One region of the Streptomyces ferrugineus genome, then DNA from elsewhere that is predicted to be linked to it. Evidence: riboswitches for the same ligand, from Rfam matches in the RefSeq annotation. Region 1 holds a riboswitch; each other region holds the start of a gene.
The links. A riboswitch is a leader RNA that binds a small molecule or an ion and turns the genes downstream of it on or off. The one in region 1 is predicted to bind cyclic di-AMP.
Positions count from the first base shown of each region.

Region 2: it holds a riboswitch for cyclic di-AMP, as region 1 does, so the genes downstream of both, IM697_RS05485 (LysM peptidoglycan-binding domain-containing protein) here and IM697_RS44635 (C40 family peptidase) in region 1, are expected to answer to the same signal.
Region 3: it holds a riboswitch for cyclic di-AMP, as region 1 does, so the genes downstream of both, IM697_RS28415 (M23 family metallopeptidase) here and IM697_RS44635 (C40 family peptidase) in region 1, are expected to answer to the same signal.

Region 1 covers NZ_CP063373.1:3,853,749-3,857,811, reverse strand. Annotated here, with positions in the region: gene IM697_RS17610 (glucarate dehydratase family protein) at 1-850, shown strand, start outside; gene IM697_RS17605 (NAD-dependent epimerase/dehydratase family protein) at 901-1,959, shown strand; cyclic di-AMP (ydaO/yuaA leader) riboswitch at 2,102-2,275, shown strand; gene IM697_RS44635 (C40 family peptidase) at 2,284-3,696, shown strand; gene IM697_RS17595 (sugar ABC transporter substrate-binding protein) at 3,978-4,063, shown strand, end outside.
Region 2 covers NZ_CP063373.1:1,149,265-1,153,327, forward strand. Annotated here, with positions in the region: gene IM697_RS05475 (cytochrome P450 family protein) at 1-843, shown strand, start outside; gene IM697_RS05480 (LysM peptidoglycan-binding domain-containing protein) at 1,010-2,035, shown strand; cyclic di-AMP (ydaO/yuaA leader) riboswitch at 2,244-2,436, shown strand; gene IM697_RS05485 (LysM peptidoglycan-binding domain-containing protein) at 2,441-3,121, shown strand; gene eno (phosphopyruvate hydratase) at 3,465-4,063, shown strand, end outside.
Region 3 covers NZ_CP063373.1:6,288,350-6,292,412, reverse strand. Annotated here, with positions in the region: gene IM697_RS28420 (alpha-galactosidase) at 1-1,193, shown strand, start outside; cyclic di-AMP (ydaO/yuaA leader) riboswitch at 1,493-1,658, shown strand; gene IM697_RS28415 (M23 family metallopeptidase) at 1,663-2,586, shown strand; gene IM697_RS28410 (SGNH/GDSL hydrolase family protein) at 2,850-3,635, shown strand; gene IM697_RS28405 (TetR/AcrR family transcriptional regulator) at 3,741-4,063, opposite strand, start outside.

The DNA of each region.
Region 1 (4,063 bases):
CGCGGCGTACCTCTTCTACAAGTGGGCGCGGCACCCGGCGCTCGACGGCCGCCCGGCGGTCGGCGACGACTGGGGCGAGGCGCTGGATGCCGCCGGGATCGTGGAGCAGGCCCGGCTGATGCAACAGCGCTACGGCTTCCGTTCGTTCAAGCTCAAGGGCGGTGTCTTCCCGCCCGACGAGGAGATCGCGGCGATCCGGGCACTGGCGGAGGCGTTCCCCGGGCAGCCGCTGCGACTGGACCCCAACACGGCCTGGACGGTGGAGACTTCGGGGTACGTCGCCCGCGAGCTGGACGGCGTGCTGGAGTACCTGGAGGACCCGACCGCGACCATCCCCGGCATGGCCGAGGTGGCGAAGGGCTCGCCGCTTCCCCTCGCCACCAACATGTGCGTGATCGCCTGGGAGCATCTGAAGCCGGCGATCGAGCAGCAGGCGATCCAGGTGCTGCTCACCGACCACCACTACTGGGGCGGGCTGCGCCGCACCCGTGAACTGGCGGCGGTCTGCGAGGCGTTCGGCATCGCGCTGTCGATGCACTCCAACTCGCACCTGGGCATCAGCCTCGCCGCGATGACCCATGTGGCGGCGGCCATCCCCAACCTCGACCACTCCTGCGACACCCACTACCCGTGGAACTCGGCCGACGACGTGATCGCCCCCGGCGCCCTCGAACTGCGCGACGGTGCGGTCGAGGTACCCACCGGCCCGGGGCTCGGTGTCGAACTCGACCACGACGCCCTCGACCGGCTGCACCGGCTGTACGTCGAGTCGGGGGTGCGCTCCCGCGACGACACGGGCTACATGCGGCGGATCCACCCGGAGTACGAGCCGCGGCTCCCGCGCTGGTGACACGGCGCCATAGGGTGACCCCCGACCGCACGATGTGAGGGGTGAGGGGCGTGGGCTCGGACGGTTCGGCGGCCGTGCTGGTGACCGGCGGCAGCGGCTTCGTCGGCAGTCATCTGGTCAGGCGGCTCCTGGAGCGCGGCCACCGGGTCCACGCCACGGTGCGCGACACGGCCGCCACGGCGAAGCTGCGGCCGCTGCGGGAGATGCAGGAGGCACACCCCGGTCAACTGTCGCTGTTCGAGGCGGACCTGCTGTCCGAGGGCTCCTTCGACGAGGCGATGGCCGGATGCCGGACGGTGTTCCATGTGGCCTCGCCGTTCCGTATGCCGGAGAAGATCAAGGACGGCCGCCGGGAGATGGTCGAGCCGGCCCTGCACGGCACCCGCAATGTGCTGGCGGCCATCGAGCGGACGCCCACGGTGGACAGGCTCGTGTTCACCTCCACCGTGGGCGCGATCTTCGGCGACTACGCGGACGTCCTGGACATGGACGACCAGGTGCTCTCGGAGCGGTACTTCAACACCACCAGCACGGTGGAGAACAACCCGTACCACTACGCGAAGACGGTCGCCGAACGCGCGGCATGGGAGGCGGAGGCCGCCCAGGGACGCTGGCGCATGGTGTCGGTCAACCCCGGCCTGATCCTGGGGCCGTCCCTCACTCCCGCCTCCGAGTCCGGCAGCCTGTTCCTGCTCCAGGAGCTGTTCAGGGGCTACTTCTTCTACGGCGCCCCGGACTTCAGCTTCACCACGGTGGACGTGCGCGACGTGGCCGACGCGCACATCGCGGCGGCCGAGAACCCGGACGCCAAGGGCCGCTACATCGTGGCCGCCGAGACCATGACGTCGTTCCACGAGATGTCCCGCATCCTGCGCACCCGCCACCCGCGCGACCTCCGCCTCCCGCGCACCGCACTCCCGCACTGGCCGGTTCGCGTCCTCGGCCCCGCCTTCGGACTGACGCAGGATCACATCCGCAAACACCTCGGCATCCGGTTCCGAGTGGACAACAGCCGCAGCATCGGCGAACTGGGCATCAGCTACCGCCCGATCGAGCAGACGATCCTGGATCACTACGAAGCGTGGCGGCGCCGAAGCACCGCGAAGTGAAGCGGGCGGCCATTCCCCTCCAAGCGTCGAAGGTCACAAAAACGTATCGGACATTTAACGCCTCAACCTTCACGGCAGGCGCACAAGTTGGCTAGGTTACGGATCAGGCCGCACGACGACCTCCGGCGAACCCCGTCGGGACGCGCGGCCTCCGCCGAGTCCGGTGCGCCATCGAGGTTCACCGGAGCCGGGGACCCAACCGAACTTGGGGTGAATCGGCCCGACCGCCTTTCGGGGCAAGGGCCGTAGGGCACACCTTCCGGACCGACCGCCCGAACCCGTCAGCTAACTCGGTAGGCGGAGTACGGAAGGAGTACGTCGCCCATGGCGCCGGAAGGCACCGCGCGGCCGGGGGCTCTCAGCCTGCCCGGCATGCGCAACTCCGCACTCGCGTCGGCGGCCCTCACCTCGGTGGCCCTGCTCGGCCAGACGGCGGGCGCCACCCCCTCCCTCGCGGACGAGTCACCGAGCCGCGAGGAGGTCAGCCGACGAGTCGCCGCTCTCTACGACCGGGCCGAGACCGACTCGGGAACCTTCAACGCCACCCGTGCGTCGTCGGCGGGACCGCCGGGGCGCGCCGCCCCATCGGCCGACGCCGGACGCGCACCCGCCGCCCCGCCCCGGGAGGCGGACAGCCGGCGCGGCGACCGCTCCCTCGACAGCGTCGCCCGGCAGTGGTTCGACCGTGCGCGCGCGAATCTGGGTCCGATCGTCCCGGCGGTGCTGCCGAGCGACAGAATGCCGGACCGTCCCGCCCAGTCGAGGCCCGCGCGGCCGGCGGACGGCACCGACCTGGCGCTGGGGGCCTCCGGTCGCGCGCCACTGGAGCTGACGGCCGCACCGACCACCGGCACGGATCCCCTGGCGGAGCTGCCCGCCGACCCGCTCGCCGCCCTGCCGGCCGCTCCGGAGGCCGACGCTCAGGCCACCCAGGTCATGCCGGCGATCCCCGCCCTGCCCCCCTCGGCCGCCCCGGCCACCGAACCGGCGGCGGCCGACCTCCAGCAGCGGTCCGGGCTGCGGGCGACCAAGGAGCAGAACCAGCGCAAGCTGGACCTGGCCCGCGAACTGCTGTCCCTGTACGCCACGCGACAGAGCGATCCGCTCACGGCGGATCCGCTCACGGCGCCCGCCGCCCTGCCCGCCGCCGACGCCTGGGGTGCCGCACCGGCCCGGCTCGAGCCGTCGGCCGAGGAGCAGTGGCAGGCACTGCGGGCCCAGTCGGCAGCCGACCTCACCACGGTCCCGCCCGGCGCGACGGCCTGGCCGACACCCGCCCCGGCCCCGATCGCCGACCCCCTCACTGCTCCCGTCCTGAGCCTGACGCCGGACCCGGGCGCAGCACTGGCTCCGAGCACCGCCCTCACCTCCACGGGATCGCAGGACACCCGGGCCGTCCGCGCCCTGGAGTTCGCTCGTGCACAGCTGGGCAAGCCCTGTGTCTGGGGCACGACCGGCCCGGAGGCGTTCGACGGCCCCGGCCTCACCCAGGCCGCCTGGAAGGCCGCCGGCATCACGCTGCCCCGCACCGCCCAGGAGCAGGCGTCGGCGGGACGGGGGGTCGCCCTGGCCTACCTGGAGCCCGGTGACCTGGTGCTCTTCCACGTCGGACACGTCGGGATCTACTCCGGCAACGGCATGATGATCCACGCCCCGGGACCGGGTGCGATCATCCGCGAGGAGTCGATCCACTACGCCGGCGAGTCGGCGATCCACAGCGCGATACGGCCCGCCTGAGCAGTCACCCGCCCGGACGTCACCACCCCGTCTTTTTCGAGGCGGGGTGGTCGCGCGTCGCCCCTGGCCGGCGGGCCGTCCGCACCCCGTGACGCCCCCTGCCGCATCTCCTTTGTCGATACGTCCTGACAAAGCCATTGACATCATCTGCGGACAGCCGCATAGTACCTGCCACTAGAGCGCGCTAGTGCAGCGCTCCAGTCGATATCCAACGGGCGGTACCCGTGAACCTCCCCCCACCTGAGAACCCGCCCCTACTAGCACAGCGAGGTGCATGGGACATGCGCAGACACCACCGAGCCGCCACTCTGACGGCCGCCGCCCTGGCCGCCACCCTGTTCGCCGCAGGATGCTCCAGCAGCTCCGG
Region 2 (4,063 bases), 2.7 Mb from region 1:
GCGGACCTGATCCATGAGTTCGCCTTCCCGCTCCCCATCTACGCCATCTGCGACCTGCTCGGCGTCCCCCGCGAGGACCAGGACGACTTCCGGGACTGGGCGGGCATGATGATCCGGCACCAGGGCGGCCCGCGGGGCGGGGTCGCGCGGTCGGTGAAGAAGATGCGCGGGTATCTGGCCGACCTCATCCACCGCAAGCGCGAGGCCCTCCCCGACACCCCCCACCCCGGCGAGGACCTCATCTCCGGGCTCATCCGCGCCTCCGACCACGGTGAGCACCTCACCGAGAACGAGGCCGCGGCCATGGCCTTCATCCTGCTGTTCGCCGGTTTCGAGACCACGGTCAACCTGATCGGCAACGGCACCTACGCCCTGCTCACCCACCCCGAGCAGCGCACCCGTCTGCAGACCTCCCTCGCCGCCCACGACACCGCCCTCCTCGAGACCGGAGTGGAGGAACTCCTGCGCTACGACGGCCCCGTGGAGCTCGCCACCTGGCGGTTCGCCACCGAACCGCTCACCATCGGCGGGCAGGACATCGCAGCGGGCGACCCGGTCCTCGTCGTCCTGGCCGCCGCCGACCGTGACCCGGAGCGGTTCGCCGACCCCGACGTCCTCGACCTCGGCCGCCGCGACAACCAGCACCTCGGCTACGGCCACGGCATCCACTACTGTCTGGGCGCCCCGCTCGCCCGACTGGAGGGCCAGACCGCCCTCGCCACACTCCTGACCCGGCTGCCGGATCTGCGACTCGCGGTGGATCCAGCCGAGTTGCGCTGGCGCGGCGGGCTCATCATGCGCGGACTGCGTACGCTTCCGGTGGAGTTCACCCCAGTTGGGTGAGTGCGTCCACCCCGGCGAACATGACACGCACTCATGTCTGTGATCTTCACGTGATCTGCGCGGCATTAACTTGTGACAAGTGATCGTCTGCCTATACGTTCACGGATCAACGACGGCGCCAGGTTTCACGCGCCGCGGTCACAGCTGTCTCGTGAAAGGTCCCCGCATGCTCTCCGGGAACGGTCGTCACCGTCGCCCCCGTCAGGCTCCGGCTCTTCTCGTCGCGGCCGGAGTGACCGGGTCCGCAATCGCCATCCCGCTGCTCGGCGCCACGGGCGCGAGCGCCGCCGAAGCCACCGTGTGGGACAAGGTGGCCGACTGCGAGAGCGGCGGCTCCTGGAGCGCCGACGACGGCAACGGACAGTACGGCGGGCTCCAGTTGACCCAGGAGGACTGGGAGAAGTACGGCGGCCTCGACTACGCCGCCAGCCCCGATCTGGCCAGCCGCTCCCAGCAGATAGCCGTGGCCCAGGAGATCCTCGCGGACCAGGGCACCGCCCCCTGGGGCACCTGTGCGGTGCTCAACGGGCTCACCAAGAAGTCCGGGGCGATCGACCTCGACACCGGTGTGGCGGAGGACTCACCCTCCGAGGTGTCCGGATCATCCGGCTTGCTTGATTCGTCCAGGTCGTCAGGCTCGTCCAACTCTTCGGATTCATCCGGTTCGTCGAGCGAATCCGACTCCTCCGATGCGTCCACCCCATCCGACGACCCCTTGAGCTCGCCGAGCGGCACGCCTGACGATTCATCCGAATCGCCCGAGAATTCCACACCTTCTCCGTCTCGGGATGACAAATCCTCGAAGTCCGACAAGTCGCCCGAATCAACCCCTTCGCAGTCGCCGGACAGCTCTCCCGTGGAGGCGTCCGAGGACGACAATCAGGACAACCCGGGGCAGGACGCGGGCTCCTGGGGTCTCGTCGACACCGGGGCGGTCGACGCTCCGGCGGCCGGCTCCGGTCGCCATCGTGGACCCAGCGCCGACGAGGGCAAGGCCGACGACGCGGCCACCAAGTCCTCCGGCCGCCATGCCTCGTATCAGGTCCGCTCGGGCGACACTCTCGCCTCGATCGCCGACTCCCTTGACCTCGACGGCGGATGGCGCGCGCTGTACAAGGCGAACGAGAACGCCATCGGGTCCGACGCGAACCACATCTTCCCCGGTCAGACCCTGGACGTCCCCGTCGAATAACGGTCGAACAGGGCGAAAGGCGGCGGCAGTTGGCGTCATGTTTCGCGGCTAATGTCCGCTTTGAAAGCAGTGAGAGATAGATCTCAGAAGCCCTGATCGTCTTTGTAATTCCGCGAATCGCGTGTCTACGGTCGTGATCGCTCGCCACCAGAGCGAGCCCCGACAGCCGTCACGCCGAATCCTGCCGGCGGCCGTACGGGAACAGTCGTCGCGTAAAGCGCCGTAGGCAGGAGCGGGGGACCCAAGGTTTGCGCCGGGTCCGGCAGTTGAGGCCCTTCGGGGCCGCACGGCCGGAATCGGCTTGGGGTGAAGTCGCGCACTGGACACCAGCGGTGCGCGGCCGGGCAACTCAACCGGCCCGAACCCGACAGCTCACCTCGCAGGCGTCGGTGAGGGGATCTCTCCATGCTGTTTTCCAGCAAGGGCAAGCACCGTCGTCCGTCCAAGGCCGCTCGCGCCATCGCCGTCGTCGGCGTCACCGGTGCCGCCGCCGTCGCCGCCCCGCTGATGGCGGCCGGCAGCGCCTCCGCCGCCACCGCGTCCGAGTGGGATGCCGTCGCCCAGTGCGAGTCCGGCGGCAACTGGTCGATCAACACCGGCAACGGCTACTACGGCGGTCTGCAGTTCTCCGCCTCCACCTGGGCCGCGTACGGCGGCACGGCGTACGCCTCCACCGCGGACCAGGCCACCAAGGCCCAGCAGATCGAGATAGCCGAGAAGGTCCTCGCCGGCCAGGGCAAGGGTGCCTGGCCGCACTGCGGCACCGGCCTGTCCAGCGCCGCCTACAGCGGCTCTTCGGCGAGCGGCTCCTCGCAGAGCACCGAGCGCTCCACCGAGCAGCAGTCGGCCTCCCGCTCCACGGACCGCCCGGCCGCCAAGAAGAGCACCAAGACCGTCACCACCCCGACCGGCAAGAAGGTCAAGAAGGGCGACGGCGAGTACAAGGTCGTCAAGGGCGACACCCTCAGCTCGATCGCCGAGGAGCGCGACGTCAAGGGCGGCTGGGAGAAGCTCTTCCAGCTGAACAAGGACATCGTCGAGGACGCGGACCTGATCTACCCGGGTCAGCAGCTGCACCTGAAGTAAGAGGAAGGTGCGGGGGGCGGGCCGGCGGCGGCGGAAACACGCGGCCGACAGGTGAACCACAGCGCCTTCACATCCGTGGACCTCATAGTGAAGGTGTCGTGAGGGTCACCCCCCGTCCCTCACGAACTCCCCGCCCCGGTGCGTCTTCCCCCGTACGCGCCGGGGCGGGGCTTTTTTGTGCCCGCATCGCGGGCGGTGTTTTTGTTCCGTTCGGAAACAATTTACTCTCGATTCTGTCCACGGGGCGGTCGACCACTGGTCTGACGCCCGGAGCCGGTTAGGCTCGTCTCGCAGTACGCACCGCGCACTGCGTACCCGCGTCACATCCCAGAAGGAGATGCTCGTGCCGTCCATCGACGTCGTCGTAGCCCGGGAAATCCTGGACTCCCGAGGCAACCCCACGGTCGAGGTCGAGGTCGGCCTCGACGACGGCAGCACGGGTCGTGCCGCCGTTCCGTCCGGCGCCTCGACGGGCGCCTTCGAGGCCATCGAGCTCCGCGACGGTGACCCCAACCGCTACCAGGGCAAGGGCGTCGAGAAGGCCGTCCTCGCCGTCATCGAGCAGATCGGCCCGGAGCTGGTCGGCTACGACGCCACCGAGCAGCGCCTGATCGACCAGGCGATGTTCGACCTGGACGCCACCGACAACAAGGGCTCCCTCGGCGCCAACGCCATCCTCGGCGTCTCCCTCGCCGTCGCCCACGCCGCCTCCGAGGCGTCCGACCTGCCGCTCTTCCGCTACCTGGGCGGCCCGAACGCGCACCTGCTGCCGGTGCCGATGATGAACATCCTGAACGGCGGCTCGCACGCCGACTCCAACGTGGACATCCAGGAGTTCATGATCGCCCCGATCGGCGCGGAGTCCTTCTCCGAGGCGCTGCGCTGGGGCACCGAGGTCTACCACACCCTCAAGAAGGTGCTGAAGAGCAAGGGCCTGGCCAC
Region 3 (4,063 bases), 2.4 Mb from region 1:
GGGACCGGCCGGTGCTGTTCAACTCCTGGGAGGCGACGGAGTTCGACATCTCCGAGGAGCAGCAGAGCGTGCTCGCGCGGCGCGCCGCGGCCATCGGCGTCGAGCTGTTCGTGGTCGACGACGGCTGGTTCGGGACGCGCACCAGCGACCGCGCCGGGCTCGGCGACTGGACACCCAACCCCGACCGCTTCCCGTCCGGCCTCAAGCCGCTCGCCGAGTACGTGCACGCGCTCGGGATGCGGTTCGGCATCTGGGTCGAACCGGAAATGGTCAATCCGGACAGCGAGTTGTATCGCGCTCATCCAGAATGGGTTCAGTATCAACCAGGACGAAAGCGGACGGAATTCCGCAATCAGCTCGTACTCAACCTCGCGCGCGAAGACGTCCAGGACTACCTCTGGGAACAGCTCGACGGGCTCCTCACCAGCGCCCCGATCGACTATGTGAAGTGGGACTTCAACCGCTGCTTCACCGACGCGGGCTGGCCCGGTGAGCCGTATCCGCAGCGCCTCTGGGTCGACCACGTGCACGCCCTGTACGGCCTTCTGGACCGGCTGCGCGCCGCGCACCCCGGCGTCGCCTTCGAGTCCTGCTCGGGCGGCGGTGGACGGATCGACCTCGGCGTGCTGAGCCGTACGGACCAGGTGTGGACCTCGGACAACACCGACCCCCTCGACCGGCTCGCCATCCAGCACGGCTACAGCCAGATCCACCCGGCCCGTGCCATGGCCGCCTGGGTCACCGACAGCCCGAACGCCATGCTCAACCACCGCGCCAGCTCCCTGCGCTTCCGCTTCGTCAGCGCCATGGCCGGGGTGCTCGGGGTCGGCGGCGACCTGTCGCGATGGACGGAGGAGGAGCTGGCCGAGGCCCGGGACTGGGTGGCGCTGTACAAGGAGATCCGCCCGCTCGTGCAGCGCGGCGACCTCTACCGGCTGCGGCCGCCGCGGGGCGGGCTGAGCGCGGTGCAGTACGTGCTCGGGGACGAGACGGTCGTCCTCGCCTGGCTCCAGGCCCAGAGCTTCGGTGAGCCCCTGCCGGCCCTGCGGCTGCGCGGCCTCGACCCGACAGCATCGTACGAATGCCTTGAAACGGGCGAAACTCACCGAGGGGCCGTACTGGTGCATCACGGGCTGCGCGCCGGTCTGCACGGCGACCTTGATGCGGCAGTTATTCGCCTCCGTCGCATCTAGGGGTTCTGTCCGAATTGGCGCCTTCATTCCAACTCGCTCTGCGCTAAAGGAAGGTGGAGCAACGTCACGTGAGGAGCGTCATATTCGTAACCGTGCGTCGCCCGTCATGTTCACGTAATTCATGTGCTTTTCAAGGGGCTTTGTGTCGGGCGACGCTCCGATGATTTACGGACAGTGACCGGTAATTCCCACAGGGGATCAACAGGAACGCATTCGGATGGAACCTCTCGCTTGTTCCCGTGCGTCTTCCTCGCTTACGTTCGCCACCAATCCGGACGGACGCCTAATCCTGCCGCCGCCCGGATCCCGCGCTGACTCACCCGTGCACGGCAGGAGCGGGGGACCCACAGGTACAACCGCCTGTTCCGGTCTCCGGAACGGCTTGGGGTCAAGTCGCGCTCCGGCGCGGCCGGGCATCTCCAGCCCGCACCCGACAGCTCACCTCGCAGGCGCCGGAGAGGAATTCGCCATGCCCGCGAAGGGTAAGCACCGCCGTCCGAAGTCCCTGCGCTTCACTCGATCCATCGCCGTCGCCGGAACCGGTGGCGCCGCTCTCGCTCTTCCGCTCATGGGGGCCACCGGCGCCCACGCCGCTCCCTCGCAGTCCGTTTCGGAAAAGGCCGTTCAGTCCCTTCCGGTCGCCGGTCAGAAGACCGTCGAGAAGAAGGCCGCGCCCGAGAAGAAGAACGCCGTGCGGACCTATTCGGTGAAGGCCGGCGACTACCTCGCGAAGATCGCCGACGACCAGAACGTCAGCGGTGGCTGGAAGCGGCTCTACGCCGACAACCGTGCGGCCGTCGGCGACGACCCGGCGCTGATCCACCCCGGCCTCAAGCTCACGATCGGCGGCAAGAAGGCCACGACGAGCACCCCCAAGTCCTCGTCCTCCGCGCCGTCTTCCTCTTCGAAGTCCTCCTCGAAGGACTCGAACGCCTCGAAGTCCGCCGCGAAGACGACCACGGCCGCCGAGACCGGCGCCGTCAAGGGCTTCTCCGCCCCCCTGGCCGGCGCCTCCCTCGGCACCGGATACAAGGTGGCGGGCAGCATGTGGTCCAGCGGCTACCACACCGGCGTCGACTTCGCCGCCGCGACCGGCACCTCGCTCAAGGCGGTCGGCGCGGGCACCGTCGTCTCGGCCGGCTGGGGCGGCGCCTACGGCAACCAGGTCGTCATCCAGCTCGAGGACGGCCACTACGCGCAGTACGCCCACCTGTCCTCGCTCTCCGTCTCGGCGGGCCAGACCGTGACCGCGGGCCAGCAGGTCGGCCTCTCCGGCGCGACCGGCAACGTGACCGGGCCGCACCTGCACTTCGAGATCCGCACCTCGCCGGACTACGGCTCGGACGTGGACCCGGTCGCCTACCTCCGCTCCAAGGGCGTCGGCATCGGCTGACGGTCGCCCGCGCGACAACGCCCGCCTGGCATACGGCCGAAGGCCGGACCTCGATCCCCGGGTCCGGCCTTCGGCGTGCCCGCGGTTCGGCGGCGATGTGCGCCGACAACACCCCAGTTCAGAGGGTTATTCCGGGTTTGGTGAACACTTTGGCAGTGGCTTATCTCACCGCTCGTCAACCCTTTCCTACGGTCGCGTAGGTCACATTCGAAGGTGAATCATGTCCCGACGTGGCAGGCGATTCGAAGAGTGACAGCAGATCAGTGATCGGGTCGTACGTCGCGGTGGGGGACAGCTTCACCGAGGGCGTCGGCGACCCCGGCCCCGACGGGGCGTTCGTCGGCTGGGCCGACCGTTTCGCGGTTCTCCTCGCGGACCGGCGGCCCGAGGGCGACTTCGACTACACCAACCTCGCCGTGCGCGGCAAACTTCTCGACCAGATCGTCGAGGACCAGCTTCCGCAAGCCGTGGAACTGGCCCCGGACCTGGTCTCGTTCTGCGCGGGCGGCAACGACATCATCCGGCCCGGCACCGACCCCGACGAGGTGGCCGAGCGATTCGAGCGGGCGATCGTCCGGCTCACCTCAGCCGTCGGCACCGTCATGGTGACGACCGGCTTCGACACCCGTGGCGTGCCCGTGCTCAAGCATCTGCGCGGCAAGATCGCCACGTACAACGGCCATGTGCGGGCCATCGCCGACCGGTACGGCTGCCCGGTGCTCGACCTGTGGTCCCTGAAGTGCGTTCAGGACCGCCGGGCCTGGGACGACGACCGGCTCCACCTGTCTGCCGACGGGCACACGCGCGTGGCGCTGCGCGCGGGCCAGGTGCTCGGCCTGGAGGTCCCGGCCGATCCCGACCAGCCGTGGCCGCCGCTCCCGCCCCGCGGCACCCTCGAGGTCCGCCGCGACGACGTGCACTGGGCGCGCGAGTACCTCGTGCCGTGGATCGGCCGCCGACTGCGCGGCGAGTCGTCGGGGGACCATGTCACGGCCAAGGGCGCGCTGTCCCCGGACGACATCAAGATGCGCATCGGGTCGGTGGCCTGAGAGCGGCTCCCGAGGCACCGGCGGGTCGGGGCCGTACCGACACCTGATCGGTACGGCCCCGACTCATGCCCTCGGCAGGGAACTCGGCGCCCTTGCCCGTCGGGATCACCGCGCCGACGCCGTCAACGCCTCCCGCTCCAGCCCCAGTTCCCGGGCCAGCGCCTCGTCCACCCACTCCTGGGCACGCGCGCGTGAGACCGCGCCCGAGTACGACGTGAGCTGTACGGCGAGTCCGTCGAGCAGCGCCGTGAGGCGCAGGGCCGCGCCGGTGGGGTCGGGGCAGCTGAACTCCTGCGCGGCCACGCCCTCGGCGATGACGTCGGTGATGGCGCCCTTCCACTGCCGGTCGAGATCCCGTGTGACCTCCTGCAGCGCGGGCTCGCGCAGCGCCGCCGCCCAGCCCTCGATCCACAGCCGCCAGCCCTTGG